Regions from separate parts of the Plantactinospora sp. WMMC1484 genome, predicted to be linked through region 4. Evidence: riboswitches for the same ligand, from Rfam matches in the RefSeq annotation. Region 4 holds a riboswitch; each other region holds the start of a gene.
What was found. A riboswitch is a leader RNA that binds a small molecule or an ion and turns the genes downstream of it on or off. The one in region 4 is predicted to bind cyclic di-AMP.

Region 1 (3,303 bases), 790 kb from region 4:
TCGCGATGTCGATGCGCGCCTGCTCCAGCTGCCGCCGCAGCTCCGGATCCGTCGAGTCGCAGCCCTCGGCCAGCGCGAGCGCGGCATCCAGACCGATGTGGTAGCTGGCGCTCAACATCAGCAGGAACTCCTGCCGCAACGCCGGCGAGAACAGCCCGAGTCGCCCTGCCCGGGCCATCGCGTCGAAGCTGTGCAGCATCCCGGTCAGGCCACGCCGGGCCAGGGTGTTCCGGGCGACCGCGTCGGCGTAGGTGGCCTGCCACGCACCGGGCACCGGCCCGGGGCCGAGCAGCGCCAGCAGCCGTTCGGCGAGGCCGATCGCCACCCCGGGCATGTTCGCCAGAAACAGGTCCGGATCGGCATAGATGCCGACCGGTCGACCGGCCGGAACGTCGGTCATGTCGACCACGTCCGTCGGCGACACGTGGACGCCGCTGGCCCGCAGGGTGTGGCTGGCGGTCGCGAGCAACCCCGGCCCCTCCCACGGGTGCACCACCTCGAGCCGGCCCCGGTCGACGAGGACGGTGGTGCGCCGGCCCGCCACGGGCTCGCACCCCATCGCCATCACGGCAGCCCGGTGAGATCCCGAGCCGAACCGCCAGCACCCGTCGAGCATCAGCCCGCCATCCGTGCCGGTCCGCAACCGCCCGACCGGGGCGACCACGCCGTACAGCTCGTTGTCGCCCACGTACCACCTCGACAGCAGGTCCGTCGTCGCGTAGGTGGACAGGTAGTGCGCGGTGCCGTTGGCGATCATGCAGAGCCACGCGTGGCTGGCGTCCCTGTGCGCGGCGCTCCGAACGAGGTCCAGGCCCGCAGCCAGGCTCTGGACCTCATCCGGACCGTTCCGCAGCCACAGCAACGGAGAGCTGAGCTGTTTCACCGGTCGTAAACCAACCTCACGGAACGTCGTGAACCAGACCTACGGAACGTTGTAGAACCGAACCTGCGGAACTCAGTAGCTGCCACCGGGAGGGGGCGGGCCACAGTCGATCGAGCCGCAGACGGCCCGGGTGACGATCGTGATCGTGCGGGTGACGCATGCGACGGTGGTGCCGCCCGCGGTCTTGTCCCAGGTGTCGACGTCAACCCCGGCCAGGTCGAGGTCGTCGAGGTCGACGAAATACTCGGCCTGGTCAGCCACGGTGACAGCCGCGGCGTTGTTGTCGGCCATACCAGTCCCTTCTCGGATCCGTTAGGGCTTCCTGCCACGCGGAGGTTCCGCGCCACGCCCTGATTGGTGGCCAGTATGTGCAAGGCGCTTATGCGTCGACTATGCGTCCGCTGTCCGGCTCGGCGCCGCGCGCTCATCCACAGCACGGGGGCTGGTCAGGACGACCCCGGCCCGTCCCGCCGACGGGACGTGTGCCGGTGCTCCACTCCGGTGGACGAGGCGTGCCGGTCGGCGCCGCAAGGGCACAATTTCCACACCGGAGCACCCCAAATCCACGGAAGCGGCCCGGTTGATCAGGTAGTCTGACCCCGGTTTCGCCCGGTGGCGCACCCCTCCGCGCCGGCGTCACCGCCGCCGAGTCACCCGAACGGGTGAGCCGGGGACCCAGGTAGTTGGGGTGAGTCCGCAACCGCGGTAGGGGCCTTGTTCCGTCCCCGAACCCGTCAGCTAACCCGGTAGGCGGGCGACGGAGGGACATGCATGACGGGATCCACACGCCAGCGGATACCGCTGGCCCTGGCCCTGATCGCCGCGTTCGGCGCGCTCGCCGGAGCGTCGCTCCAGCCCGGCGCGGCAGAGGCGGACAGCCCTGCCGTGCTCGGCGACGAGGGCGACACGCCGCTCTTACGCGACGTACTCGAATCAACCGGTCGCGGCTACCTGCAGGCCAAGAGCGCGCTGGCCAGCACCCAGGCCCGGCAGGCGAGGATCGCCGCCGAGCTGCGTCGGGTCGAGGCGCGGATCACGGAGTTGCGGCCCCGGGTCGAGCAGGTGGCCCGGGCGGCGTACCGGACCGGCCGGATCGGGCCGGTGATGGTGCTGCTGCACAGCGGCTCGGCGGACGAGTTCCTGGAGCGGGCCCGCGGGCTGGAGGCGGTGGCCCTGCGGGACAACGAGGTGCTCCGCTCACTGCGCCAGGCCCGGGAGCGGGCCGCGCGGGCGAAGCTGGCGCTGGATGCCGAGGTCGCCGAGGAGCGCCGGCAGCTCGCCATCATGCTGCGGCAGAAGCGGGCGGCCGAGCGGGCGCTGGCCCAGGTCGGCGGGGCCTCCACCGGAGGCTTCGTCTCGGCGACCTCACCGGTGGCCCGTCCCGCGCCACGCGGCGCCGACGGCGGCTGGCCGGCACAGTCGTGCGGCAGGCCCGACCCGACCACCTCGGGCTGCGTCACGGCACGCACCCTGCACGCGTACTCGGAGGCACGGCGCGCCGGGTTCACCCGCTACACCTCCTGCTACCGCCCCGGCGGCCCGTACGAGCACCCGAAGGGGCGGGCCTGCGACTTCTCGGCCGAGGCGGGTGGCTTCCGGGGTGACGCTACCGGCGGGAACCGGACCTACGGCAACAACCTCGCGGCGTTCTTCGTCCGCAACGCCGACCGGCTCGGTGTGCTCTACGTGATCTGGTACCGGCAGATCTGGCTTCCGACGACGGGCTGGAAGTCGTACAGCGGGGCGCACGGAGACCCGTCCAGCGACCACACCAACCACGTGCACCTGTCGCTGGTCTAGTCAGCTGTCGCTGCTCCGGTCAGCTGTCGCTGCTCCGGTCAGCTGTCGCTGCTCCGGTCAGCTTCCGCTGCTCCGGTCAGCCCGGCTCGCCCTCCGGGGCACGCCGGACCGGGGCCCGACCCGCCGGCTGGGCCGGCTGCGGTCGCGAGGCACGGACCGGAGGGATCGGCCGGGTGACCGCCTCCAGGCAGGTCACCTGGACCTTTTCGCCGTGGTGCAGCAACTCCAGGGTGTCGTCCGGCTCGCCGTCGCGCAGCGAGTACGTCGCCTCGCCGGCCCGGACGTCCACCCGCAGGTGCACGCCCCGGTAGCGGAGCGAGAACTCCAGCCGGTTGATCCGGCTCGGCAGCCGGGGTGCGAAGGAGAGCGTCGGGGTGTGGTCCCGCATGCCGCCGAAGCCGGCCACCAGGGCGATCCAGGCGCCGGCCAGCGAGGCGACGTGCACGCCGTCCCGGGTGTTCTGGTTGAGGTCGTGCAGGTCCATCAGGGCCGCCTCGCCCAGATAGTCGTGCGCGAGCTCGAGGTGCCCGACCTCGGCCGCCAGCACCGCCTGGGTGCAGGCCGACAGCGACGAGTCGCGTACCGTCCGCCGCTCGTAGTAGGCGAAGTTCGCCGCCTTC
Region 2 (3,303 bases), 2.0 Mb from region 4:
GGCCTCGGACGACGCCACCCTGCCGGAGCAGAGCCCGAGCGGTGTCGCGCTCAGCGCACCGCTGCCGGTCAACCGGTGGACCTGCCTGGAGTTCATGGTGGACGGGGCGCAGGGCCGGCTCTCCACCTGGGTCGACGGCACGGCGGTGGTGGGACTGACCGCCGACGGCACGCCCACGCACGACGTCGACGGACAGTGGTACAACCGGACGAACTGGCGGCCGGACCTGACCGACCTGCGGCTGGGCTGGGAGAGCTACGGCGAGGGCGCCGACACGCTCTGGTTCGACGACGTGGCGCTGGGGTCGAGCCGGATCGGCTGCTGACGGCTGCCGCGCGACGACCGCCGGCCGGCACTGCCCAGGGGTGGTGGGCGGTGCCGGCCGGAGTCCGGGCGGGCCCGGTCAGTTCATCGACAGGTGTACGTGGTTGGTGTGGTCGCTGGACGGGTCGCCGTTGCCCCCGTTGTACGCCTTCCACCCGCTGCTCGGCAGCCAGATCTGCTTGAACCAGATCACGTAGAGCACACCGAGCCGGTTGGCGTTGCGCACGAAGTACGCCGCCAGGTTGTTGCCGTACGTCCGGTCGCCGCCGGTGGCCACCCCACCGAACCCGTTCTTCTGGGCGGCGAAGTCACACGCCTGCCCCTTGGGGTGCTCGCCGCTGCCGCCGCTGCGGAAGCAGGAGACGAAGCGGGTGAAGCCGGCCGCCTGGGCCTGCTTCAGCGCGTGCAGGGTGCGCGGGGTGATGCAGCCGCTGGTGGTCGGGTCGTCGAGGCTGCACGACTCGTTCGGGAAGGAGCCGTCGGAGTTGCGGGGTGCCGGACGGGCCGATCCGCCGCCGCTGCCGCTGATCCCCGCGCTGGCGCCGCCGCTGTTGTTCGCCGCCGCCAAGGCCCGTTCGGCCTGCTTCTTGCGGGTCTCCATCACCTCGACCTGCTTGCGCTGTTCGCCGACCTCCTTGTCGAGCGCAGCCTTGGCCTGGGTCTCCCGGTCCAGGGTCTCCTGCAGTCCGCGCAGTTCGCGGTTCTCGTTCGCCGAGATGGTGTCGAGCGCGGCGGCCCGGTCCACCAGGCTGGTCGGCGAGCCGCTGTTGAGCAGTGCGGAGACCTGCCCGAGCCGGCCCGTCCGGTACGCCATGCTGGCCATCTCGGCGACCCGCTCGCTCCGGGTCGCCACCTCGGTGCGCAGGGCGGCCAGTTCGGTGTTGAGGTCCTTCTGCCGCTTGACGGAGTTGTCCAACTTGTTCTTGGCGGTCAGGTAGCCCTTGCTGGCGGCTTCCAGTTGCTCGCGCAGGCTGTCGGTGCCGCCGTCGATGTCGTCGCCGCCGGGTGCCGCGGCCAACGCCCCGGGTGGGGCGTACTCCGGGGCCGCGGTGGCGGGTGCGCCGCCGAGTACCGCGAGGGTCATGCCCACGGCGATCACCATGGTCGCCGTCGTGCTCGGCCGTGTCGCGGCCTTCCGGGGCGATCGTCCGCCGGCTCTCCGCGCGGACGCCGGAGCCATTCGGATGGGTGCCAGGAACGGCATATGACAATGTCCTTCCGTCAGCCGCCGACCGGGTTAGCTGACGGGTTCGGGACGGAAGATCCCTACCGCTGGCGCGGATACACCCCTGGTACGTGGTTCCCCGGCTCGCTGGTGCGATTAGGCGACGGCCCCCGCAGGCGCCGGAGGGCGCCGCCCGGCGGAGACCGGAGCCGAGCCTACCGGCAGTTGCCTGTCGGGGATACGGGGCGTTGCCGGAGTTAGATTCGCAATCCTGCCCATTCGCGGGGATGTATCCGGACAAAGTCCTCCAGTTTTCACCCGAAACTTAAGATGCCGCTAACTATCGGTGAGCCTCGACGCCCGCCGGGCGGCCCTTTCACCCCTCGACGTCGATGACGGTCAGCCGCTGGGTGGCCCGGGAGAGGGCGACGTAGAGGGTGCGTACCCCGGCAGCCGAGTCCGCCCGGATCTCCGCCGGACCGACCAGCACGACACCGTCGTACTCCATGCCCTTGGCCTGCATGGTGTCCACCACCTGGAGGCGCGGGTCGGGGGCCGACGCCAGCCAACCGCCGACCTCGGCGCGGCGGGCGGGCGGGGTGATCACGCCGACCGTCCCCTCGACCTCGGTGAGCAGCTTCGCCGCCGCCTCCCGGACCGCGTCCGGCAGCTCGGCCGCCGGCACCACCAGCTCGACCGGGGGCACCCCGGTGGCCCGGACCGCGACCGGCAGCGGCAGGTCGGGCGAGACCTCCCGGATCACCTCGGCCGCCGCCGCGAAGATCTCCGCGGAGTTGCGGTAGTTGGTGGTGAGCACGAACTCGTGCCGGGGACGGCGCCCGAGGGCCTTCTCCCGGGCCCGGGTCAGCTCCGCCGGATCGCCGGTCCAGGCGGTCTGTGCCGGGTCGCCGACGACGGTCCAGGAGGCCAGCCGGCCGCGCCGGCCCAGCATCCGCCACTGCATCGGAGAGACATCCTGGGACTCGTCGACGACCACGTGTGCGTACTCGCGGTAGTCCTCCGGCCGGTCCGGCGCGGATTCCCGGCGAGCCGCCCGCTGCCGGTCCGCGTGTGTGGTCACCTCCCGGACCCCACCCGGGAGCTGGTACGGGTCACGCCTGCGCCGGGCCGGCCGCGGCGGCCGGCCGAGCAGGTGGTCGAGCTCGTCGAGGAGCGCGACGTCGGCGACGCTCGGACCGGCCGCATCCGGCCCGGCGCCGCCCGCCCCCCGGTACGCCTCGGTGAGCAGCCGGGTCTCCGCCCCGGAAAGGATGCCGGCGGTGTACCGGCGCAGCCGCTCCGGCTCGGCCAGCCAGGGCAGCACGTGCCGGGGATGCAGCCGGGGCCACCAGGCGCGCAGGAAATCCCGGAACTCGGGGCGCTCGGCGATCTCGTCCTCGAAGCCGCGCTGGTCCGGCAGGCGGCCGACCCGCAACTGTTGGGCCTGCGCCCAGAGCGCGGTGAAGACGCCGTCGAAGCCGGCCCGGCGGACCTCGTTGCGGCGGGCACCGGGCGGCAGCGCCCGGCTCCGGATCCGCTCCAGCTCGGCGCCGGAGAGCCGGAGCAGCTCGCCCCGGTAGAGCAGGCGCAGCTCACCGGGGGCGTCCGGGACCTGGTCGCGCACCGCCCGCTCCAGCACCCGGCGCATCCGCAGCGACCCCTTGATCGCCGCGACCGGTGCCGGGTCGGTGCGGGTCGCCGCGACCCCCTCGAAGAGCGAGCCCAGCGAGTGCAGGGTGGCGGCGTTCTCGCCCAGTGACGGCAGCACCGAGGCGATGTAGTCGACGAAGACCGCCGACGGCCCCACCACCAGC
Region 3 (3,303 bases), 1.6 Mb from region 4:
ACGGCCCGGTTGCTGGCCCGCCGGGGGATGCGGCTGGCCCTGCTGGCCCGTGGCGAGACCGGCCTGCACGGTGTGGCCGAGGACGTGCGCGCCAACGGCGGCGTCGCGCTGCCGATCGAGACGGACGTGGCGGACCACTCCCAGGTGGAGGCGGCGGCGGACCGGGCGACCAGCGAACTCGGTCCGATCGACCTCTGGGTCAATGACGCCTTCACCTCGGTCTTCGCGCCGTTCGAGAAGATCGGCCCGGAGGAGTTCCGCCGGGTGACCGAGGTCTGCTATCTCGGCTACGTCTACGGCACCCGGGTGGCACTCGACCGGATGCTCCCCCGCGGCACGGGCACCATCGTCCAGGTCGGTTCGGCGCTGGCCTACCGGTCGATCCCGCTCCAGTCGGCGTACTGCGGGGCGAAGCACGCCATCGTCGGCTTCACCGAGTCGTTGCGCTGCGAGTTGCTGCACGACCGGAGCCCGGTGCGGGTCACCATGGTGCACCTGCCGGCGGTGAACACCCCGCAGTTCGACTGGGTGCTGTCCCGGCTGCGCAACCGCGCCCAGCCGGTGCCACCGATCTACCAGCCCGAGGTCGCGGCCAGGGCGATCGTGTACGCCGCCGACCATCCGGCGCGGCGGGAGTACTGGGTCGGCGCCTCGACCGTCGGCACCATCCTCGGCAACCGGTTCGTACCCGGGCTGCTCGACCGCTACCTGGCCCGGACCGGCTACTCGAGCCAGCAGACGGACCAGCCGACCGACCGGAACCGCCCGGTCAACCTCTGGCACCCGGTCGACGACGGCGGCGGGGCGGACCAGGGTGCGCACGGCTCGTTCGACACGCGGTCGCGGGGGCGTAGCCCGCAACTGTGGCTGTCCCGGCACCGGAGGGCGCTGACCGCCGGGGTGCTGTCGGCGGGTGCGGCCGCCGGTGTGCTCTTCGGCACAGCGCCCTGGCGCCGGCGGTAGCCGGGCAATCACCACCGGCCAACCTGGACGGCTATCCGTACCCCCGCAGGTTACGCGGTTGGTAAATAGCCGACAGCGGATTGTCGATAACTGCGGTCGAAGCACGCCCTTCGATGCCCTCGAGGCGCCACGATTACTGATAGTTGTTGTCTGGCAACGCTATTACCGGAAATCCGGTCTTGCCATTCCGGAAGTGAAACCGGGTATGCTGTCTGCCGTTCAGAGCCGCCGGATACCGCGTGGTGCCGGCGCTGATCGCCGCCTAATCGCCACACGGCGAGCCGGGGACCCACGCACCCCTGGGGTGAATCCGCGAGAGCGGTAGGGACCACTTCCATCCCGAACCCGTCAGCTAACCCGGTCGGCGGCCGACGGAAGGGATACATGTGAGGGCACCCCTACGCCGAAGGCTGGCGACTGCCCTGGCACTGCTCACCGCCGCAGCACTGGTCGTGGTCCCGTCGGAGGCGTCTGCGGCGCCGAAGCCGGCCCCGCAGGAGGAGGCGGACTCGCCGCTCCTCGGTGACGTGCTCGCCAGCGCCGGCAAGCGACTCGCGGAGGCGAAGGCCGAGCTCACCAAGTCCAAGAAGCGGCAGGCCCAGCTCGGCACGCAGTTGCGGCAGGCAGAGGCCAGGCTGGCGGCACTCGCACCGGAGGCGAGCGAGATCGCGGCCGCGTCCTACCGCAGCGGGAAGCTCAGCGCGATCTCGATGCTGTTGGGCAACGGCAGCGCCGGCGAGACCGACTCGTTCATCGAGCGGATGTCGGCGCTCAACGAGCTGAACCTGTTCAACAACAGCAAGCTCCGGTCGCTCAACGAGGCGCGTGAGCAGGTCGGCGCGGCCAAGAAGGCCATCGACGACGAGGTCGCCAAGCAGGCCGCCCAGGAAAAGGTCATCAAGAAGCAGCAGACGGACGCGCAGAAGGCACTCTCCCTGGTGGGCGGCAGGTCGCGTCCGGACAAGGGGCTGGTGTCGGCCACCTCCCCGGTCGCCCGACCCGGGCCGGGGATGGATGACGGCTTCCCGTCGCTGCCGTGCAACAAGGACGATCCCACCACCGGCGGCTGCATCACCGCCCGGACCCTGCACATGTACAACGAGGTACGTCGCGCCGGCTTCAAGAGATTCGTCGGCTGCTTCCGTCCGGGTGGGCCCTTCGAGCACCCCAAGGGACGGGCGTGCGACTGGTCGTTGCGCAACTCCGGGTTCAGTCGGGCCGCCAACGACGACCAGATGAGGTACGGCAACGACCTCGCCGCGTTCCTGATCCGCAACTCGGACCGGCTCGGGATCCTCTACGTGATCTGGTACAGGGAGATCTGGTTCCCGGGCGAGGGCTGGAGATCGTACAGCGGCCCGAGCGACCACACCGACCACGTGCACGTGTCGATGCTGTAGCCGAGCGCCACACCCGACCTTTGATCGATCGCCCCGCCACCCGGTACTCGGGTGGCGGGGCGATCGGCTTTGCGGGCCGGCCTGGTGTCGGGGACGGGGACGCGGCTCGGCTGGCATGATCGGCGGATGGCCGTCATCGACGTCGTCCGGGGTGACATCACCCGGGAGCAGGTGGACGCGGTCGTCACCGCAGCCAACGAGTCGCTGCTGGGCGGCGGTGGTGTGGACGGTGCGATCCACCGTGCCGCCGGGCCCCGGCTGGCCGAGGCGGGCGGGGCGATCGCCCCCTGCCCGCCGGGCGAGGCGATGGCTACGCCGGCCTTCGACCTCGACCCACCCGTCCGGCACGTCATCCACACCGTCGGCCCGATCTGGCAGGGTGGCGGGTACGGTGAGGCCGACGTGCTCGCCTCCTGCTACCGCCGCTGCCTCGCGGTCGCCGACGAGTTGGGCGTCCGCAGCATCGCCTTTCCGGCCATCGCCACCGGGGTCTACGGCTTTCCCGCCGACCAGGCGGCGCGGATCGCGGTCGGGACGCTGTGCTCCACGCGGTCGCAGGTGGAGCGGATCAGGTTGATCGCCTTCGACGAGACGACCCTGACCCTGCTGCGGGCGGCGCTCGACTCGCCGGAGACGAGCACCTCGACCACCTGAAACCCAGAAGCAGTCCGAGGGCCGGGCTGAGCGTCGGGAACCCGAGGGCCGGGAGCGGGATCGCTTGCGGCCAAGGCATTGACAGGCACATATGAGAGCGCTAACTTGACGGAAGGAAAGCGCTTTCCCCGCGAATCTCTTCCGTCCCGATCCCTTCCCGAGCGGACCGTCCGCGCGTCGGCGACCAGCCGTACGACGGGATCTTCCACGCCGCGTGCCCCGACCGGATGTCTCCCGCCGGCGCTGCCGAAGCCGGCGACCGGCCCTCTCGTATGCCGGTCGGTCG
Region 4 (3,303 bases):
TTCGCGTTGACGTACCAGTTGCCGGCGTGCCAGGCGACGTCGGCGCCCCTGACGTGCTGCGCGATGTGCCCGTCGGCGGAGCGGAGCGTGTAGTGCCAGCTCACGTAGGTGGGATCCTGCACCAGCCGCAGCGTGGTGTCGTAGCTGCCCTCGGTATCGTGGATGACGATGTATTCGACCTTCTGCCGGGCCGGCCGGTCGGAGAGGTCGTGGTTGCCGTAGTCGCCGTCCCCGAACGCCTCGTAGGGGGCCGGGATCCACTCGCAGGAGATGTCGCGCGGGCACTCCAGCCCGTCGGGGCGGGGTCGGCCGGGCAGGCCGAGCCGGTCCAGCCAGGAGCGCTGCGGGACGATCCCGGGCCGGGCGGCAAGACTGATCCGGTGGCCGTCGTCGGTGGTCCGGGTGGCGCCGTCGGCGATGGTCCGGTACACCTCGTCGGCGAAGGCCGCGGCGGCGTCCGCGCGGTCGCTGCCGGCGTACCGGGCCACCGCGCCGTACCAGGCCGCCGGGTCGCTGGCCCGCCCCGTCGGCCCGGCCAGCGATTTCTGGTACGACGCCAGCAGCGCCGCCCCACCCCGGATGTTCGCCTCCGGTTCGGCACGCAGCCTCGCCCGGTCGACGCCGGTCAGCGCGGCGGCGGAGTCCAGCGTCTGCCCGCCGGGCGGCGCGGCACCGCTCCCGTCGCCGACATGTGGCCCGGCGGAGGTGCCGGCCGGGCTGGCCGGGGTGCTTGCCGGGCGGGCGGGGCGGGCCGGGTCGCCGCGCCGGTCCTCGCCGTGCTCGGGATGTTCCTCCGGTTCGCCGGCCAGTCCCGCGACGTCGGTGAGGTGCATCGGTCCGTAGCCGCCGCTGGTGCTCGGCGTGCCGGCGTTCGTGTCCCAGCGGGACTCCAGATAGGAGACGCCGAGCAGCACGCTCTCCGGTACACCGAACTCGGCGGCCGCGGCGGCGTACTCCCGTTGCCGGTCCTCGGGTGGTGCGGCGGTGGCGGGCGCGGTGCCGGCCGGCAGCAGCGCGGCGACGCCGGCCACGGCGGTGCTGAGCGCGATTCGCCTGCTCAGTGCAGTTGTGCTGCGACGCATGGAACCTCCCAGAGCCGGGGGTGGGCTTGCTGATCACCCTCCACCCGCCACCCACCGGCGGTCAATACATGCCGAGGAAGGTCATCATCATGTAGAAAGTTTTCATCGATACCGAGAGTGTTGGGATGGTCATGGTGGCGCACACCATCCGCGACCGGTCTGACACGAAACGAATCGATCCAGATCGTGGGTTGCGTTTGGATAACACCCTTCTCTAAGGTTGGGGACCGTCGAACCGACGGCAGGTCGCCCAGCCCGGGCGGCGACGGTTCGACACCGCCGAATCGTCACAGAGAGCGAGCCGGGGACCCGGGCACCATGGGGTGAATCCGCGTCGCACGCGGAAGGGCGACAATCTTCCCGCCCGAACCCGTCAGCTAACCCGGTAGGCGGGCTACGGAAGAAGGAGTACGGACCCCGGTGGCTCCCCCTGCCCCACCGCGGTCGCCATCCCTCCGGCCGGCATCTCGCGCCGGAGCCGGGACGGCGAAGCCGCACACTCGAAGGTCCATTCTCGCCATCGCACTCACCGTGCTCGCCAGCGCCGCCGTGCTCTTCACCGGCACGACGCCGGCGCTCGCCGAGCCGTCGGTGGCCGAGATCGAAGAGCAGATCGACGTCGCCTGGCGCAAGCTGGAGCCGGTCATCGAGAAGCACAACTCCACCCGCCAGGACCTGACCGCGAAGAAGAAGCAGGCCGCCGCCCTGCAGAAGAAGATCGCCCCACTCCAGTCGCGGATCGACGCGGCGATGGACCGGGTCAGCGACTTCGCCGTGCAGGCGTACAAGGGCGACAAGGCCTCGACCTTCAACGCGCTGCTCAGCAACAAGTCCCCGGCCGCGCTCGTCGGCCAGCTCTCGGTGCTCGACCAGTTCGCCCGGCAGCAGCAGCGCGAGGTGCAGGCGGTCGTCGACCTCAAGAACAAGTTGGCCGCCCAGAAGGCTCCGCTGGACCGGCTCGTCAGCCAGCTCACCAAGACCGAGAAGGAGCTGGCGGCGAAGAAGAAGGAGATCGACGCCGAGATCGACAAGCTCCAGGAGCTGCGGATCAAGGCGTACGGGAACGGCTCCGCCGGCCCGCTGCGGCCCGCACCCTGCCCGTCGACCTACCCCGGCGGCGCGGCCGGCAAGGCGGTCAAGTTCGCCTGCGCCCAGATCGGCAAGCCGTACAGCTGGGGCGCGGACGGCCCCGGGGCGTACGACTGCTCCGGCCTGACCCTCGCCGCCTGGCGGCAGGGCGGTGTGTCGCTGCCGCACAACGCCCGTGCGCAGCGTGGGCAGACCAAGCGGATCAGCCGCTCCGACCTACGCCCCGGTGACCTGGTCTTCTACTACGCCGACCTCAGCCACGTCGGCATGTACGTCGGCGACGGCTGGATCGTGCACGCCTCCCGGGCCGGTGAGCCGATCAAGATGAAGCGGATGGACGACGGCCAGATCCACAGCTTCGGCAGACCCGGCTGAGTCACCCGACCTCTCGTACGGCAGAGCCCCCGTCGCACCCGCGACGAGGGCTCTGCCGTGTCGTTCCCGTGTCGTTCCCGTGTCGTTCCCGTGTCTGTTCGCGTCCAGCTGCGCCGGGCCGGCCTCAGCGGGTCGGCCAGGTGCGCCAGTTCTGCCAGGAGCGGCTCGGGGTGGGACCGCGCTGCCCCTGGTAGCGGGAGCCGTAGACGGCCGACCCGTACGGATGGGCGGAGGGCGAGGAGAGCCGGAAGATGCAGAGCTGACCGATCTTCATCCCCGGCCAGAGCCGGATCGGCAGGTTGGCAACGTTCGACAGCTCCAGCGTGACGTGGCCGGAGAAGCCGGGGTCGATGAAGCCCGCGGTCGAGTGGGTGAGCAGGCCGAGCCGGCCCAGGCTGGACTTGCCCTCCAGCCGCGCGGCGAGATGGTCGCCGAGGGAGATCACCTCCAGGGTGGAGGCGAGCACGAACTCGCCCGGGTGCAGCACGAACGGTTCGCCGTCCGGCACCTCGACCGGCGAGGTCAGGTCGTCCTGCTGCACGGCCGGGTCGATGTGCGTGTAGAGGTGGTTGTTGAAGACCCGGAAGAGCCGGTCCAGGCGTACGTCGATGCTGGACGGCTGCACCAGCGCGGGCTCGAACGGATCCAGCCCGAGCCGGCCCGCCTTGATCTCGATCACCAGGTCGTGGTCGGAGAGCAGCACCGTGCCACCTTAGCGAGTGGCGGGAAGCTCACCGGCCGCGACCTCGCCGAAGGG

Region 1: another riboswitch for cyclic di-AMP. It lies ahead of ACN28C_RS08495 (coiled-coil domain-containing protein); the one in region 4 lies ahead of ACN28C_RS05050 (NlpC/P60 family protein).
Region 2: another riboswitch for cyclic di-AMP. It lies ahead of ACN28C_RS13765 (coiled-coil domain-containing protein); the one in region 4 lies ahead of ACN28C_RS05050 (NlpC/P60 family protein).
Region 3: another riboswitch for cyclic di-AMP. It lies ahead of ACN28C_RS12260 (coiled-coil domain-containing protein); the one in region 4 lies ahead of ACN28C_RS05050 (NlpC/P60 family protein).

What each region holds. Positions count from the first base shown of each region.
Region 1 is NZ_CP186055.1:1,935,064-1,938,366, reverse strand. It holds gene ACN28C_RS08505 (hypothetical protein) at 1-883, opposite strand, end outside; gene ACN28C_RS08500 (hypothetical protein) at 956-1,174, opposite strand; cyclic di-AMP (ydaO/yuaA leader) riboswitch at 1,517-1,651, shown strand; gene ACN28C_RS08495 (coiled-coil domain-containing protein) at 1,655-2,683, shown strand; gene ACN28C_RS08490 (glycoside hydrolase family 65 protein) at 2,760-3,303, opposite strand, start outside.
Region 2 is NZ_CP186055.1:3,120,917-3,124,219, forward strand. It holds gene ACN28C_RS13760 (cellulose-binding domain-containing protein) at 1-325, shown strand, start outside; gene ACN28C_RS13765 (coiled-coil domain-containing protein) at 404-1,426, opposite strand; cyclic di-AMP (ydaO/yuaA leader) riboswitch at 1,535-1,662, opposite strand; gene ACN28C_RS13770 (HelD family protein) at 1,866-3,303, opposite strand, start outside.
Region 3 is NZ_CP186055.1:2,760,537-2,763,839, forward strand. It holds gene ACN28C_RS12255 (SDR family oxidoreductase) at 1-963, shown strand, start outside; cyclic di-AMP (ydaO/yuaA leader) riboswitch at 1,213-1,346, shown strand; gene ACN28C_RS12260 (coiled-coil domain-containing protein) at 1,350-2,363, shown strand; gene ACN28C_RS12265 (O-acetyl-ADP-ribose deacetylase) at 2,490-3,017, shown strand.
Region 4 is NZ_CP186055.1:1,146,025-1,149,327, reverse strand. It holds gene ACN28C_RS05055 (N-acetylmuramoyl-L-alanine amidase) at 1-1,082, opposite strand, end outside; cyclic di-AMP (ydaO/yuaA leader) riboswitch at 1,350-1,490, shown strand; gene ACN28C_RS05050 (NlpC/P60 family protein) at 1,614-2,546, shown strand; gene dcd (dCTP deaminase) at 2,671-3,249, opposite strand.